DNA from 3 places in the Variovorax sp. VNK109 genome. Region 2 is predicted to be linked to each of the others. Evidence: predicted binding sites of a transcription regulator. Region 2 holds the regulator's gene; each other region holds the start of a gene.

Region 1 (4,842 bases), on a different contig from region 2:
CTTCGTCCTGCAGGTGGGCGCGCGTCAGGGCATCGAGAGCCCCGAACGGTTCGTCCAGAAGAAGAACCTTCGGCTCCATGGCCAGCGCCCTGGCGATGCCCACGCGCTGCTTCATGCCGCCGGAAATTTCGGAGGGAAGCCGGTGCAAGGCGTGCGCCATGCTGACCATCTCGAGGTTGTGTTCGATCCATGCCTTGCGTTCGGCAGCGGTCTTGCTGTCGCGGAAAATCTTGTTGACCGCGATCTCCACGTTCTGCCAGACGGTGAGCCAGGGCAGCAGCGAGTGGTTCTGGAAAACCACCGCGCGATCGGGGCCCGGGGCGTTGACTTCCTTGCCGTCGACGATGACACCGCCGCCCGTGCACTTGAGCAGGCCGGCGACGATGTTGAGCACCGTCGACTTGCCGCAGCCCGAGTGCCCGATCAGGGAAATGAACTCCCCGCGCTTCACATCGAGATTGATATTGCGCAGCACCGGATTGGTTGTGCCGCCCTTGCTGGCGAATGTCATGTCCACGCGGGACAGGCTGAGGTATGCGTCGCTCATGATCCGTTTCCTTCCTGCAATCAACTGGCCGAGGTGCCGCGGGTGACCAGGCGGCCGATCCAGGCCACGATGCGATCGAGGAGGAACCCGATCAATCCCACATAAACGAGCGCCAGGATGATGTCGCTGATGCGCGAGGAGTTCCACGCGTCCCAGATGAAGAAGCCGATGCCCACGCCGCCGATGAGCATCTCCGCCGCCACGATGGCAAGCCACGACAGGCCGACGCCGATACGCAGTCCCGAGAAGATGAAGGGCGCGGCGGCTGGCAGCATGATCTTGGAGAAGTATTCGATGCCATTGAGCCGGATCACCTTCGCCACGTTCCGGTAGTCGTCGGGAATGTTGCGCACACCAATGGACGTGTTGATGATGATCGGCCAGACCGAAGTGATGAAGATCACGAAGATCGCGGAAGGATGGCCGTCGCGGAAGCCCGCCAGCGAGATCGGAAGCCAGGCCAGCGGAGGAACCGTGCGCAGAACCTGGAAGATGGGATCGAGGCCGCGCAATGCCCAGGTCGACTGCCCCACGAGCACACCGAGGCTCACACCGGCCACCACTGCCAGCGCGTAGCCATAGGCGACCCGCTTGAGGCTGGCAAGCAGTTGCCATGCAATGCCGACATCGTTGCCGCCGTTGTCGTAGAACGGGTGGACGATCAGCTCCCAGGTGTCCTGCACGACCTTGCTGGGCGGGGGAAGCGCCGCGCCGGGGCGCGTGCCCCACGCCTCCCAGACGAGCAGCAGGATCGCGAGAATCACGAGGGGCGGGACGATATGGGCCGCGAGCGTGCGCGCCTTCCCCGTCAGCCAGACAGCGGCTTTCGAAGGCTCGTCTGGTGCCGCGAGCCGGATCGGTTCGATGGTTTCTGTGCTGCTCATGGGTGCTCCGTGGATTTGTGGTGCGCGAGCTGTCAGGCGCTCTTGAGGTACTTGATCGACAGGCTGTCGAGGTATTTCTTCGGATTGGCCGGATCGAAGACCTTGCCGTCGAAGAACTTCTCGACACCGCGCGAAGTCGATGCGGGAATGTCCTTGGCCGCGACTCCGAGTTCCTTTGCCGCTTGGCGCCAGATGTCCTCGCGATTGACCTTGGCGATCAGCGCCTTGGTGTCCAGGTTGGGCGGCAGGTAGCCCCAGCGGATGTTTTCCGTGAGGAACCACAGGTCGTGGCTCTGGTACGGATAGCTGGCGTTGTCTTTCCAGAAGCGCATCTGGAACTTGCTGTTGGCCTCGATGCGGCCGGTTCCGTAGTCGAAGTCACCCTTGACGCGGTCGATCACGTCTTCGACGGGAGCGTTGATCCAGCGGCGGCGCGAACAGATCTCCGCAACTTCGGCGCGATTCGCGGGGTCTTCGCACCACATCTGCGCTTCCATGACGGCCTTGAGCAGCGCCTTGGTTGCGTTCGGATTGGCCTGCACGTAGTCGGCCCGCATCGCAAACGCTTTCTCGGGATGGTTCATCCACAGCTCGCTGGTCGTGAGGGCCGTGTAGCCGATTTTCTGGTTGATGAGCTGGCGGTTCCAGGGCTCGCAGACGCAGAACGTGTCCATGCTGCCGACTTTCATGTTGGCCACCATCTGCGCGGGCGGCACCACGATGGTGGTGATGTCCTTGTTCGGGTCGACACCGCCGGCCGCCATCCAGTAGCGGATCCACATGTCGTGGGTGCCGCCGGGGAAAGTCATCGCCGCATTCACGGACTTGCCGGTCTTCACGCGCTTGGCGAGCAGCGCCTTGCCGAAATCTTTGGTATCCAGTCCGACCTTCATGTCCTTGTACTCGTTGCCCACCGAGATGCATTGGCCACCCAGGTTGAGACGGGCCAGGATGTTCATCGGCACCTGGACGTTGTTGGCCGTTGTCGCGCCGGTGCTGATGAGGTAGGGCATCGGTGTGAGGATGTGGGCGCCATCGATGCCCCCGGACTTCGAGCCCAGGACGAGGTTGTCGCGGGTCGTGCCCCATGAAGATTGCTTGAGCACCTCCACCTCGGTCATGCCATGCTTCTTGAAGAAGCCCTTTTCGTCTGCAACGAACAGTGGCGCGGCGTCGGTCAGCGCGATGAAGCCGAGTTTGGCGGCTTTGGTTTCCAGGGACGTGCCTTGCGCTGAAACGATCCCGGGCCACAAGCCGCCGGAGGCGGCTGCACCGGCAGCGGCTTTCAGGACGGAGCGGCGTGTCACGCCGGAGGCGTTGGCGGAAGCGTGGTCTTGCATGTGAACTCCTGATGCGTCGGGTTTTCGAAGTTGAAATAAAAAACGGCGTCCATCTCGCATCTGCTTTCGCAGATGGGAAATGGACGCCGTTGTCCAAACGTAAGCCTTGGAGGGCTTGCGGGCAGACCGCCGTTGGCCTGACCTTGCTGCACTTCAAGCAGAAAATGTGCCAGCAGTTGCCGAGCCTGGCCGCGCCATCGGGATCGTGCGCGCCCGCTGGCCTGTTTCCCCTCTGGAGCACGCGGTTCCGGCGACGTCGAATGGCGGGTCCATCGATTTCCGACCATCCGGTCGGACGGAGCCAAGCTGGTGCGAGCTTGCCGCGCCAGGCACAGCTTTTGTGCGGTGCAGCTAAAGGTATTCCGCCATCGCCAGCACCGATTCGGCCACTTCCACGAGCTTTCGGTTCTGGTTCATGGCGGTCTGGCGCAGCATCTTGAACGCTTCTTCCTCGCTGAGCTTGCGGGTCGCCATCAGCAGGCCCTTGGCGCGCTCGACCACCTTGCGTTCATTGAGCGCGGCGCGCACGGTCTCGAGCTCGTCGCTCATCGATTGCAGGCGGCGCGACTGTTCCTGCACCATGCCCAGTACCGAGCGCTCGAGGTGGCGGCCGTACTGCGCCGGATCGCCCGGACTCGCCGCGCCGGCTTCGCGCGACAACGCGTCGAGGATGGCCTGCTGGTCGCGCAACTCGGCGCGGGCCTGCGCGATCTTGCGTTCGCTCAGCATGCGCAGGTGGGCGGCGAGCAGGTCTTCCACCATCTTCATCGCATCGATGCGGCGGGTGCAGCAGTCATACCATTTCTGGCTCAGGTCGGTGTCGAATGCGCCGCGCGCATTGAGCGTGGTGCCGATGCGGCGCATGCGCTCGAGCTCGGCCATGGTCTCGCCGCTCTCGCTGGCGCGCCAGGAGGCCAGCACTTCTGCATCGGAGAAGTCGGTGAAGACATCGAAGCAGCCCTCCTGCGACGCGATGAGGTGCAGCCATTGCTGCTGCTGTGCGGCATCCGCATGGCCAGAAGCGAAGACGAAGGCACCGAAGGCGCGTTCCTGCCCGGCGAATTCCTTGCCCTGCATGAAGTTGAACAGCGCCACCAGCGCGCGCGAGATTTCCGGGTCGGTCGCGCTGTCGGCCGCTTCGAACACCACGGCCAGCAAACCGGCGATGAGGCGCACGAAGGCGGCGGTGGATTCTTCGGGCGGCAACGCCATGGTGCTGATGCGCTGTCGCAGGCCGGGCAGGGCGTCGAGCCCGTGCAGCACGAAGGCAATGCGGCTGAACAGGCGTGAGCCGTTGTAGGCGCGATAGGCGTCGGTGTCCAGCGCGTCGAAGTGTTCGCGCACCCGTTGTTCGACCTCGTCGCACTCGGCGATCTGCTGGCGGCGCTGGTCCCCGAAGCGGCTGCCGTGTGTGCCCAGGAAGATGTTGGAGATGCCGCGCTCGCGCTGCAACGCATGGATGAGGCGGCCGATCACGTTGACCAGCTCGCTGGTCTTGGCGAGCTGTTCGAGTTCGCCGATCTCGCTCTGGCGGGCGGCGACAAGGAAGCTGAGTCCGGATTTCATCGTGGGCGCTTGTGGTGCACCCGCAGCAGCAACAACCATGCCGCCAGCGTGGCGCGTGGGCACTTTACACTCGGACGCATGCTTGTCCTGGGAATCGAATCGTCGTGTGACGAAACCGGCGTGGCGCTGGTGGAGTCCGGCGGCACCGGGTTGCCGCGCCTGCTGGCGCACGGGCTGCACAGCCAGATCCGGATGCATCAGGCTTACGGCGGCGTGGTGCCGGAGCTGGCCAGCCGCGACCACATCCGCCGCGTACTGCCACTGGCATCGCAGGTACTGCGCGATGCGGATCGGCCGTTGAGTGATGTCGATGTCGTCGCGTACACGCGAGGCCCCGGTCTCGCGGGCGCATTGCTCGTGGGTGCGGGCGTTGCGTGTGCCCTGGGCGCGGCGATCGACAAACCCGTGCTTGGCGTGCATCACCTCGAGGGCCATCTGCTTTCGCCGTTCCTGAGCGCGGACGCGCCCGGGTTCCCGTTCGTCGCGCTGCTGGTGTCCGGCGGGC
Region 2 (4,842 bases):
CTTCGCTCTTCAGTGCACTCCACACGTGTGGCTGGAAAGGCAGCAGCTTCTCGAACGCGAAGCGGCGCAGCAACCCTGGCGCCATGCCGCAGGCGACCTGCGCGGCCTCGATGGCCACCGTACCGCTGCCGCAGCACGGGTCGTACAGCGGGACGGTTGCGTCCCAGCCGCTGGCGGCGATCATCGCAGCGGCCAGCGTTTCCTTGAGCGGTGCGTCGCCCTTGTCCTCGCGCCAGCCACGCTTGAAGAGCGGCTCGCCGGAGGTGTCGATATAGAGCGTGACTTCGTCCTGCGTGAGGTGCGCATAGACGCGCACGTCGGGCCATTGCGTCTCCACGCTCGGGCGCACGCCGCCGCGATCGCGGAAGCGGTCGGCGATGGCGTCCTTCACGGTGAGCGCGGCAAAGTTCAGGCTCTTGAGCGGGCTGTTCTGCGCGGTGATCTCGACCTTGAAGGTCTGGCGCGGCGTGAACCAGATCTCCCATGCGACGCTGGCAGCGGCGGCATAGATGTCCTTCTCTTCTCGGTAGCCGCCATGCGCCAGCTGGATCAGCACGCGCATGGCCAGGCGGCTGTGCAGGTTGAGCGCGAGCGCGTCGCGCCACGAGCCGGACAGCAGCACGCCACCGCGTCGCTTGCGCACGTCTTCCGGCGCAGCGCCTGTGATGCGCAGCACTTCGTCGGCGAGGAAGTCTTCCACGCCGGCGGCGCAGGGCAGGAACAATCGGAGCTGGTTCACAGGGACTTGCGGAGGTTGGCGGGCGCGATGCGCAGCGCCTCGCGGTATTTGGCGACGGTGCGGCGCGCGCACTCGATGCCCTGTTCCTTGAGCATTTCGGAAATCTGGTTGTCCGACAGCGGCTTCTTCTGGCTCTCGGCACTCACGAACTGCTTGATGAGCGCGCGCACTGCCGTGCTGGATGCATTGCCGCCGGTCTCGGTGCCGAGCGCGGAACCGAAGAAATACTTGAGCTCGAAGGTGCCATAGGGCGTGGCCATGTACTTGGCCGTGGTCACGCGCGAGATGGTGGACTCGTGAAGGCCGAGTTCGTCGGCGATCTCGCGCAGCACCAGCGGGCGCATGGCGAGCTCGCCGTGCACGAAGAAATTCTTCTGGCGCTCCACGATGGCGTTGGACACGCGCAGGATGGTGTCGAAGCGCTGCTGGATGTTCTTGATGAACCAGCGCGCCTCCTGCAGCCGCTGCTGCAGCGCCTGGTGGCCCTCGCCCTTGTGCGACTTCAGCGCGCCGGCATAGATGTCGTGCACACGCAGGCGCGGCATGACGTCGGCGTTGAGCTGCACGCGAAAGCGCATCGATGCGCCCCGGCCCGACTTCACGACGATGACGTCCGGCACGACGATGTTGCGCTCCACGTTCACGAAGCGGCGGCCGGGCTTGGGTTCGAGCCGCCCGATGAGCGTCATCGCGGCCTTCACCACGGCTTCGGACTCGTTGCAGATCTGGCACAGGCGCTTGATGTCGCGCCGCGCCATCAGCTCCAGCGGCTGACCGCAAATGCGCAGCGCGGCAGCGCGCACGGCGGGCTCGGCGTCTTCGTCGGTGAGCGCGCGGATCTGCAGCGACAGGCATTCAGGCAGGTTGCGTGCACCCACGCCGACCGGCTCCATGCTGTGCAGCAGGTGCAGCGCCATGGTGAAGCGCCCGACAAGTTCTTCGGCCTGTTCGAGATCGTCACCGGCCAGGCTCACCGCCAGCGCGTCGATCGAATCCTCCAGATAGCCGTCGTCGTTGAGCGACTCGATGAGGAAGCGCAGCGCCGCACGGTCCACCTCGCTCAGGCGCAACGACCGTGTCTGGGCATGCAGATAGGCCTGCAGCGACTCGTGCTCACGCGCGAGTTCGGTGGCGTCCATCGCGTCGTCGCCATCGAGGTTGTTCTTGCGGGCAGGCGCGTCGCCGCCCCACTCGGTGTCGTCCACCACGATCTCGGTGCTGCCGTCGCCTTCCCAGCTGTCGGCGAGTTCGGCCGCAGGGTCGGCCGGCGCGGCTTCATCGGACACGTGGTCGGACGCCGCATCGCTCCCGTGGTCTGAGCCGTCGTAGTCGGAGCCCGCATCATCCCGCACGCGGGTCGTCTCCAGTTGCGCGGCCGCCATGTCCTCGCCCGGATGGTCTTCGACCTCCATCTCGAGGAACGGGTTCTCGTCGAGCATCTGCTCGACTTCCTGGCTGAGTTCGAGCGTCGACAGCTGGAGCAGGCGGATCGATTGCTGCAGCTGGGGCGTGAGCGCCAGATGCTGCGATACGCGTAGAGAAAGACCCTGCTTCATGACGGAACCCGAAGACGCGGCGAAAGCGCCGTCACATCCGGAAGTGCTCGCCGAGGTACACCCGGCGCACTTCGGCGTTGTCCACGATTTCCGACGGCGTGCCCTGCGCGAGCACATGGCCGTCGCTGATGATGAACGCATGGTCACAGATGCCCAGCGTCTCGCGCACGTTGTGGTCGGTGATCAGCACACCGATGCCGCGCGACTTGAGGAAGCCCACGATGCGCTGGATCTCGATCACCGCGATCGGGTCGATGCCGGCGAACGGCTCGTCCAGAAGGATGAACCGCGGCTGCGTGGCCAGTGCCCGCGCGATTTCCACCCGGCGTCGTTCGCCGCCCGAGAGCGCAAGCGCGGGCGAGTCGCGCAGGTGGTCGACGCGCAGGTCCTGCAGCAGGGTGTCCAGCCGCTTGTTGATCTCGGCGCGGGACAGTGACTTGCCCGCGTCAGGCCCATCCTGGTATTGCTGCAACTCCAGCACGGCGCGCACGTTCTCTTCCACCGTCAGCTTGCGGAAGATCGACGCCTCCTGCGGCAGGTACGACAGGCCCATGCGCGAGCGGCGGTGGATCGGCATGTCGGTGACGGGCTGGCCGTCGATGCTGATGGCGCCCGCGTCGGCACGCACCAGCCCGACGATCATGTAGAAGGACGTGGTCTTGCCCGCGCCGTTGGGCCCGAGGAGCCCGACGACTTCGCCCTTCTGCACCGACAGCGACACATCCTTCACGACCTTGCGGCTGCCGTAAGCCTTCTGGAGATGGCGCGCCTCGAGACGGCCTGCCGCCGGTCCGGCCGGTGCGGCCGATACGGCAATGGCCGAGGGGGTTGCGGGTACTGCGATATCGGGCACGTTCGACGTCACTTCTTTTCGCCGCCCAGCGTGGTGCTGGGGCGCAGCGGCGCAGATCCCGGACCAGCCGGTGTGGCCGGCGCTGTCGCACCCGGATCCGAGGCCGCGCTTCGCGGCGTCAGCATGGCGCGGACGCGGCCGCCCGGCGCAGGCGCAGTTCCCTGCTGGGCAGGCACGCCGTTGATGGTGAACACATCGCCGCCGTTGTCGTAGGTGATGATGTTGCCGGTCATCTCGTCGTTCATGGTCGCACCACGGTAGCGGCGCAGTTCGGCCCGGCGGATGAATTTGACGTTGTCGGCCTTGCTGTTGTATTCGATGACTTCGGACTCGCCTTCGATGTATTCGTCCAGGTTGTCGCGCTTCTGGCGGTAGTAGGCGAGCTTGCCGGGTTCGGCCGTCACCACGCCGTACTGGTAGCCCTCAGGGTCCTGCCGGACCTCGACGCGGGCGCCCCGGATGATGATCGTGCCCTTGGTCAGGACCACGTTGCCGGTGAAGACGCTGGTCTGCTTCAGGTCGTCGTAGCGAAGCGAGTCGGCCTCGATGTTCATCGGCTTGTCGCGGTCGGCCTTCTCGGCGTGGGCAGTGCCCCAAATCAGGGCAAAAGCGGCGATCAGCGAGGGAATGAGGGTGTTTTTCATAAAGGCACGAAACTTGCTGGGGATTGTATCCCCCAAACTTGGACGTGCCCAAAGAAAAGCCCACCGTGAAGGCGGGCTGTTCGTGGGAAACCGTGCGCTCCGCGCGCCGGCTGGCGCAGTCAGCGGCCCTTGCGGACTTCGCCGACGAGGTAGTCGACGACCTGCAGCGCGTTGCCCATGTTTCCTGCCATGGTGCCATCGGTGTAGAACCGGCCGGCCACGCCCATCGACGGGACGCCCTGCACCTTGAAGGCGTTCTGCAGTTGCGTGCCGCGCGCGGCCTTGCTGACCACGGTGAACGAATTGAACAGCTCGAGGAACCTGGCCTTGTCCAGCCCCTGGCTTTCGGCCCAGGCAACGATGCCTTCCTGGCGGGTCAATTGCTTCTTCTCGGCATGGATGGCCATGAAGACCTTCTTGTGCAGTTCGGGCAGCTTGCCCATGGCCTCGAGCGTGTAGAACAGCTTCTGCTGCGGCACGAAGTCGTCGCGGAAGGCCACCGGCACGCGGCGGATGTGCACATCGGCCGGCTGGCGCTGGATCCAGGCCTCGAGCATGGGCTCGAAAGCATTGCAGTGGGGGCAGCTGTACCAGAAGAATTCGATCACCTCGACCTTGCCGGGAGGCGCCTCGACCGGCGCGGCCTTCTCGAGCGGCCGGTATTCGGTGCCGCGCTGGGGCTGGGCGTGGACGGCCGGGGTGGCCAGGGTGGCGGCAGCCATGGTGGAAGCGGCGGCCAGCGAAAAATCACGACGTTTCATCAATCAACTCTCCTGTCTGCGTTACAGAGACGGACGGCGCAAGGGAAGTTCCCGCCGTCTGCCCGGCAACCGGAACCGTTCAGCGCTGCACGCGCACGATCGCGGCTTCATTGCCCGCGACTTCCAGCCGTTCCTTCATGCGATCGGCATCTTCCTTGCGCTCGAACGGGCCCGTGCGCACACGGAAGACGGTGCGTCCCGATTGCTCACGTTCGGTGACCTTGGCTTCGACACCCATGAGCGAAAGCTTCGCGCGCTGGGACTCGGCGTCATCGGCCGTGCGGAAGGC
Region 3 (4,842 bases), 190 kb from region 2:
GGGCGGCGGGCCGCTGGACGACGAATCCGGCAGCGGCGACGACTCGCTCGAATCCGCGGCGGCCGACAACGAACTGGTGAAGTTCGTGAACAAGGTGATCATCGACGCCTACAACCAGAAGGTCTCGGACATCCACATCGAGCCCTTGCCGGGCAAGGCCAAGACCGGCATCCGCTTCCGCATCGACGGCTCGCTCGTGCCGTACATCGAAGTGCCGTCTCACTTCCGCCAGGCCATGGTCACGCGCCTGAAGATCATGTGCGACCTGGACATTTCCGAGAAGCGCAAGCCGCAGGACGGCAAGATCAAGTTCAAGAAGTTCGGCCCGCTGGACATCGAGCTTCGTGTGGCCACCATCCCGTCTGCCGGTGGCGTGGAAGACGTGGTGATGCGTATCCTGGCGGCCGGCGAGCCGATCCCGCTGGAGAAGCTCGGCCTCACGCCACACAACAAGGAGCGGCTGGAGAAGACGGTCAGCAAGCCCTATGGCCTGTTCTATGTCTGCGGCCCCACGGGCTCGGGCAAGACGACCACGCTGCACTCCATCCTGAAGTTCCTGAATACGCCGGACACCAAGATCTGGACGGCGGAAGACCCGGTCGAAATCACGCAAAAGGGTTTGCGACAGGTGCAGATCAACAAGAAGGCCGGCATCGACTTCGCGCTCGTCATGCGTGCCTTCCTGCGTGCCGACCCGGACATCATCATGGTCGGCGAATCGCGCGACAAGGAAACCGTGTCCATGGGCGTGGAAGCCTCGCTCACGGGCCACCTGGTGTTCTCGACGCTGCACACGAACTCCGCGCCCGAGTCCATCACCCGCCTGCTGGACATGGGCATGGACCCGTTCAACTTTGCCGATGCGCTGCTCGGCATCCTCGCGCAGCGCCTGGCCAAGAAGCTGTGCGACTGCAAGGAAGCCTACGTGCCCGATCAGGAAGAAATCAAGACCTTCCTGGCCGAATACGCCGAAGAACTGCGGCACTCCAGCGCCTGGAAAGCCGACTACGCGGGTGAAGCCCGCAAGCTCTACGAGAACTGGGTCAAGCTCTACGGCAAGGAAGGCAAACTGACCTTCTACCGCTCCAAGGGCTGCGAGAAGTGCGGCAACAGCGGCTACAAGGGTCGCGTCGGCCTGCATGAACTGCTGATTGCCGACGACGCCGTCAAAAAGCTCGTGCAGGAACGTGCCCGTGTCGCCGAACTCTTCGCCCAATGCGTCGAAGGCGGCATGCGCACGCTCAAGATGGACGGCATGGAGAAGATCATGATGGGGCTGACCGATCTGAAGATGGTCCGTCAGGTTTGTATCAAGTGACGCGAGTGACTGACAAATTTGTCATCGGGCGTCGTCTGCAAGCGCGATTTTGACAGGCGAGTCCCGATTCCGCGTGCGATAGTTCTCGATATTGCAGGCCTCGAAGCTGTCATCGCGCTGGCATAGAATCTGCACCGGTTACCCAGCCTAACTTTTTTTAACAGGAGCTCCTCATGAAGCGTTCTATGCAAAAGGGTTTTACCCTGATCGAACTGATGATCGTTGTCGCGATCATCGGTATTCTGGCCGCCGTCGCCCTGCCGGCTTACCAAGACTACACCGTGCGCGCACGTGTGACGGAAGGTCTGTCGCTGGCTGGTGGTGCCAAGACAGCAGTGGCTGAAAACGCTGCTAACGGTGCTCCCTTTGCGTCTGGCTGGACTGCACCTTCCGCAACGACGAACGTGAGTAGCATTGCGATCGATCCTGATGTGGGCACGGTGACCGTCACCTACACGACGCGCGCAGGTGGGCAAGCAGCCGGCGAAACGCCGACGATCTTGATCGTTCCGACAAGCAACGGCGCAGCTCTTGCCTCAGGTGTTCCCCCGACAGGCGGCGCTATTTCTTGGAATTGCACGACCGGCACTCTGGTTGATAAGTTCCGCCCGGCAGCATGCCGTTCTGGTGCTTAATCGGGTGCTTGGTCTCTAATTGAGACTGGCATCCTGAAAAAGGGGCTCCTCCGGGAGCCTCTTTATTTTTGCGTAAGACAGAATGAGCGTATCCGTAACTGCTGCATTTCCCGTTCTGCTTGTCGCAACGGGCTTTCTCTTGCCATATAGCGATGGGCCGCTTACAACGTTTCATCTCGAATGGGTAGCTGCAGCAGGGTGGTTGTTCTTGTCCGTTTCTCATGGGTTGCTTACCCATACAAGACGAACCGACGTACCACGGGTACTCCGTCTGGTGCTGTTGCTGCCGGGCTTGCTTCTGCTTGCCGCGCTTGCGAATCAGCTCATGGGTCGTACGGCCTACGCTGGCCGCACTTATCTTTATCTCCTGTATATGAGCTCGGCGGCGGGTGCAATATGGCTGGGGTGGCAGACTGGCTGGCAGTCGGGGGCCAAAGGCGATAAGACGAGAAATCTCTCAACAATTGATCTGGTTGCATGGGCCGTGCTGCTGGCTGCAACTGCAAATGCAGTCATTGGATTTGCCCAGTATCTGGGGTTGTCGCTGCCGACATGGCTTGCTGTGCGTCTCCCGACTGGCGGACGTGTGTTTGGCAACCTGCGGCAGGCCAATCTTTTCTCGTTGCTTCTCGTTCTCGGCATCATCTGTGCAGCCATGTTGTTTGCACAGCGGCAGAAAAGCTGGAAGCTAGACGGTTTTGCCATTCTCCTGGGGGCTGCCTGCGCGTTGTCGCTCTCCAGAACCGGCGCTGTCATGATCTGGCTGGTGTGCATCGGGGCGTGGGCGGGCAAGGGATTGTCTTTGCCCTCCAGAAGATTTGTCGCAGTTGCCACCATTTCGCACGCGTTGGCATGGGGTTTGTACAGTGCGCTGTCCACCATGTCGTGGAAGGTTTATGCGCCCACGTCGACTATTCAACTGGTGCCTGGGCAAGGAAATTTCTCTTCATTCCGCCAGGAAATCTGGATGGGCATGCTCCAGGTGGCCCAGAGTAATTTCTGGACAGGTGTAGGCACCGGAGGTGCAGGACACGCGTATTTTTTGCAGGACGTGCAAGGCCGTTTTGACGTCAACATGCAGAACGCTCATAACCTCGCTCTACAGATATTCGTTGAGCAGGGCGGGCCATTTGTCATTGCCTGGCTTGGCATACTGATTTATGTCATCTGGGCAGTGCGGAAGGCTTGGTTTGATCCCATCGGGCGAGGGCTCTTTTTGCTGCTGCTGGCTTTTGCCGTACATAGCACTCTGGAGTATCCGCTCTGGTATCTGTATTTCCTGTTGCCCTGTGCTTTTTTTCTCGGCGCACTTTGCAGCTTGGCGGCGTCACCCACCGATTCTGCGATCCAGGAGGCGAACCCTGCGAACTTCAAGCGCCTGTTGATCGGAGGCGCAGCCGCCGCAGTGCTGCTGATCGGTGTTGCTTGGGACTATCGCAAAATTCTTCCTGTATTCAAAGGGAGTAGCGCACAGGCGCTCAGTCATCTGGAGGAGGGTTACAAGACTCTGCTCTTCACGTATTGCGTGGACTATGCCGCGGTTGCCAACGTTGCTGTGACCCCAGAAAATGCGGCGACTTACTATCGACTCACCAAGCGCTTGCATACGGCGGTCATCCAGCCATTCACGGTGCTGAACCTCGCAATGGCGAGCCAGATGATCGGCAAGACGGATGAGGCAGCCTTGTACCTCAGGCGACTGCAGGAGATTTCGCCAACAGCGATAGAGGAAATCTGGGCAAAACTCTCTGTGCCTGAGCAGGAAGTCCTGGCGCCGGCCATCGCGCGCATGGAGACGCTGGACTCGGGCAGCTCAAAGCGTAAATAAGTCGAATAGGCCGGGTGCTAGTGAGCGTCGGCGGTGAAGGTGCCCGATCGTCCGCCGCGCTTTTCGAGCAGACGGACATTTGTCATGAGCATCTGCTTGTCGATGGCTTTGCACATGTCGTAGATGGTCAGTAGCGCAATCTGCACCGCGGTCAGCGCCTCCATCTCGACGCCCGTTTGGCCGGTCGTCTCCACAGTGGCCTTGCAGACAATGGCAGCCACGGGCTCCGGAAGAAGCTCGAAATCGACGGCCACGCGCGTGAGCGTGAGTGGATGGCAAAGCGGAATCAGGTCACTCGTCTTCTTCGCTCCCTGGATGGCCGCAATGCGAGCGATCCCCAGCACGTCACCCTTCTTGGCCGTGCCGTTCTGGACAATGGCCAATGTTGCCGGCAACATTTCTATCCGCCCCGATGCGACCGCAATGCGGTGCGTGACGGGCTTACCGCCCACGTCGACCATGTGAGCTTGTCCTTGTCCGTCGAAATGCGTCAGTTTCTGGCTGGATGTCATGGTTACAAAACCTTTACCTGATCGGTGCATCATAAAAGCATGTCCGTGCTGAAAAACCGGCTGCGTGCGACGTCAATCCGACTCGCATTCAGCGCGCTGATTGCATGTGCCTTGGCGGGCGTCATATTCCTCGTCTGGTATCCGTACCCCTACCGCGAAATCTCGGGAGGGCGGCAGCTATTTTTTATAGTGGTCGCTGTAGACGTGATCCTGGGTCCGTTCATCACACTGATGATCTTTGATCTGCGAAAGGGCTGGCCCGTATTGCGCAAGGATCTTGCGATGGTCGTGGCGGTTCAACTGCTGGCACTTTGTTATGGGATCTGGACAGTCCACGCTGCCCGGCCTGTCCATCTGGTGTTCGAGTACGACAGGTTCCGGGTGGTTCACGCAGCGGATATGGATTCTGGCGTGGCTGGCAGTATCGCCAAGGATTTTCCGCAGTCAGCCCGGAGCGGCCCGACGCTGGTCGCCTTACGTGAACTCACCGAGCAAGACAGGGCGAAGTACACGGTACAGAACGTGACTGGCGTATTGGAGCTCAGCCAG

The links. Region 2 encodes sigma-54, which starts transcription at its own class of promoters, with help from an activator protein. Its sites were predicted from a motif close to TGGCANGNAANCTGCTTT; they were not measured.
Region 1: the regulator sigma-54 is predicted to act here: its motif matches at 2,926-2,943, upstream of ACO2Q9_RS01840 (CmpA/NrtA family ABC transporter substrate-binding protein).
Region 3: the regulator sigma-54 is predicted to act here: its motif matches at 1,437-1,454, upstream of ACO2Q9_RS15360 (pilin).

Annotation. Positions count from the first base shown of each region.
Region 1 is NZ_JBMSDV010000001.1:392,305-397,146, reverse strand. Features, by position in the region: gene ACO2Q9_RS01850 (ABC transporter ATP-binding protein) at 1-547, opposite strand, end outside; gene ntrB (nitrate ABC transporter permease) at 568-1,431, opposite strand; gene ACO2Q9_RS01840 (CmpA/NrtA family ABC transporter substrate-binding protein) at 1,464-2,771, opposite strand; gene ACO2Q9_RS01835 (nitrate- and nitrite sensing domain-containing protein) at 3,123-4,337, opposite strand; gene tsaD (tRNA (adenosine(37)-N6)-threonylcarbamoyltransferase complex transferase subunit TsaD) at 4,416-4,842, shown strand, end outside.
Region 2 is NZ_JBMSDV010000004.1:400,683-405,524, reverse strand. Features, by position in the region: gene ACO2Q9_RS16255 (THUMP domain-containing class I SAM-dependent RNA methyltransferase) at 1-739, opposite strand, end outside; gene ACO2Q9_RS16250 (RNA polymerase factor sigma-54) at 736-2,295, opposite strand; gene lptB (LPS export ABC transporter ATP-binding protein) at 2,327-3,112, opposite strand; gene lptA (lipopolysaccharide transport periplasmic protein LptA) at 3,157-3,792, opposite strand; gene ACO2Q9_RS16235 (thiol:disulfide interchange protein DsbA/DsbL) at 3,912-4,553, opposite strand; gene ACO2Q9_RS16230 (SPOR domain-containing protein) at 4,633-4,842, opposite strand, start outside.
Region 3 is NZ_JBMSDV010000004.1:207,621-212,462, forward strand. Features, by position in the region: gene ACO2Q9_RS15355 (ATPase, T2SS/T4P/T4SS family) at 1-1,318, shown strand, start outside; gene ACO2Q9_RS15360 (pilin) at 1,492-1,953, shown strand; gene ACO2Q9_RS15365 (Wzy polymerase domain-containing protein) at 2,228-3,781, shown strand; gene moaC (cyclic pyranopterin monophosphate synthase MoaC) at 3,799-4,293, opposite strand; gene tfpZ (TfpX/TfpZ family type IV pilin accessory protein) at 4,333-4,842, shown strand, end outside.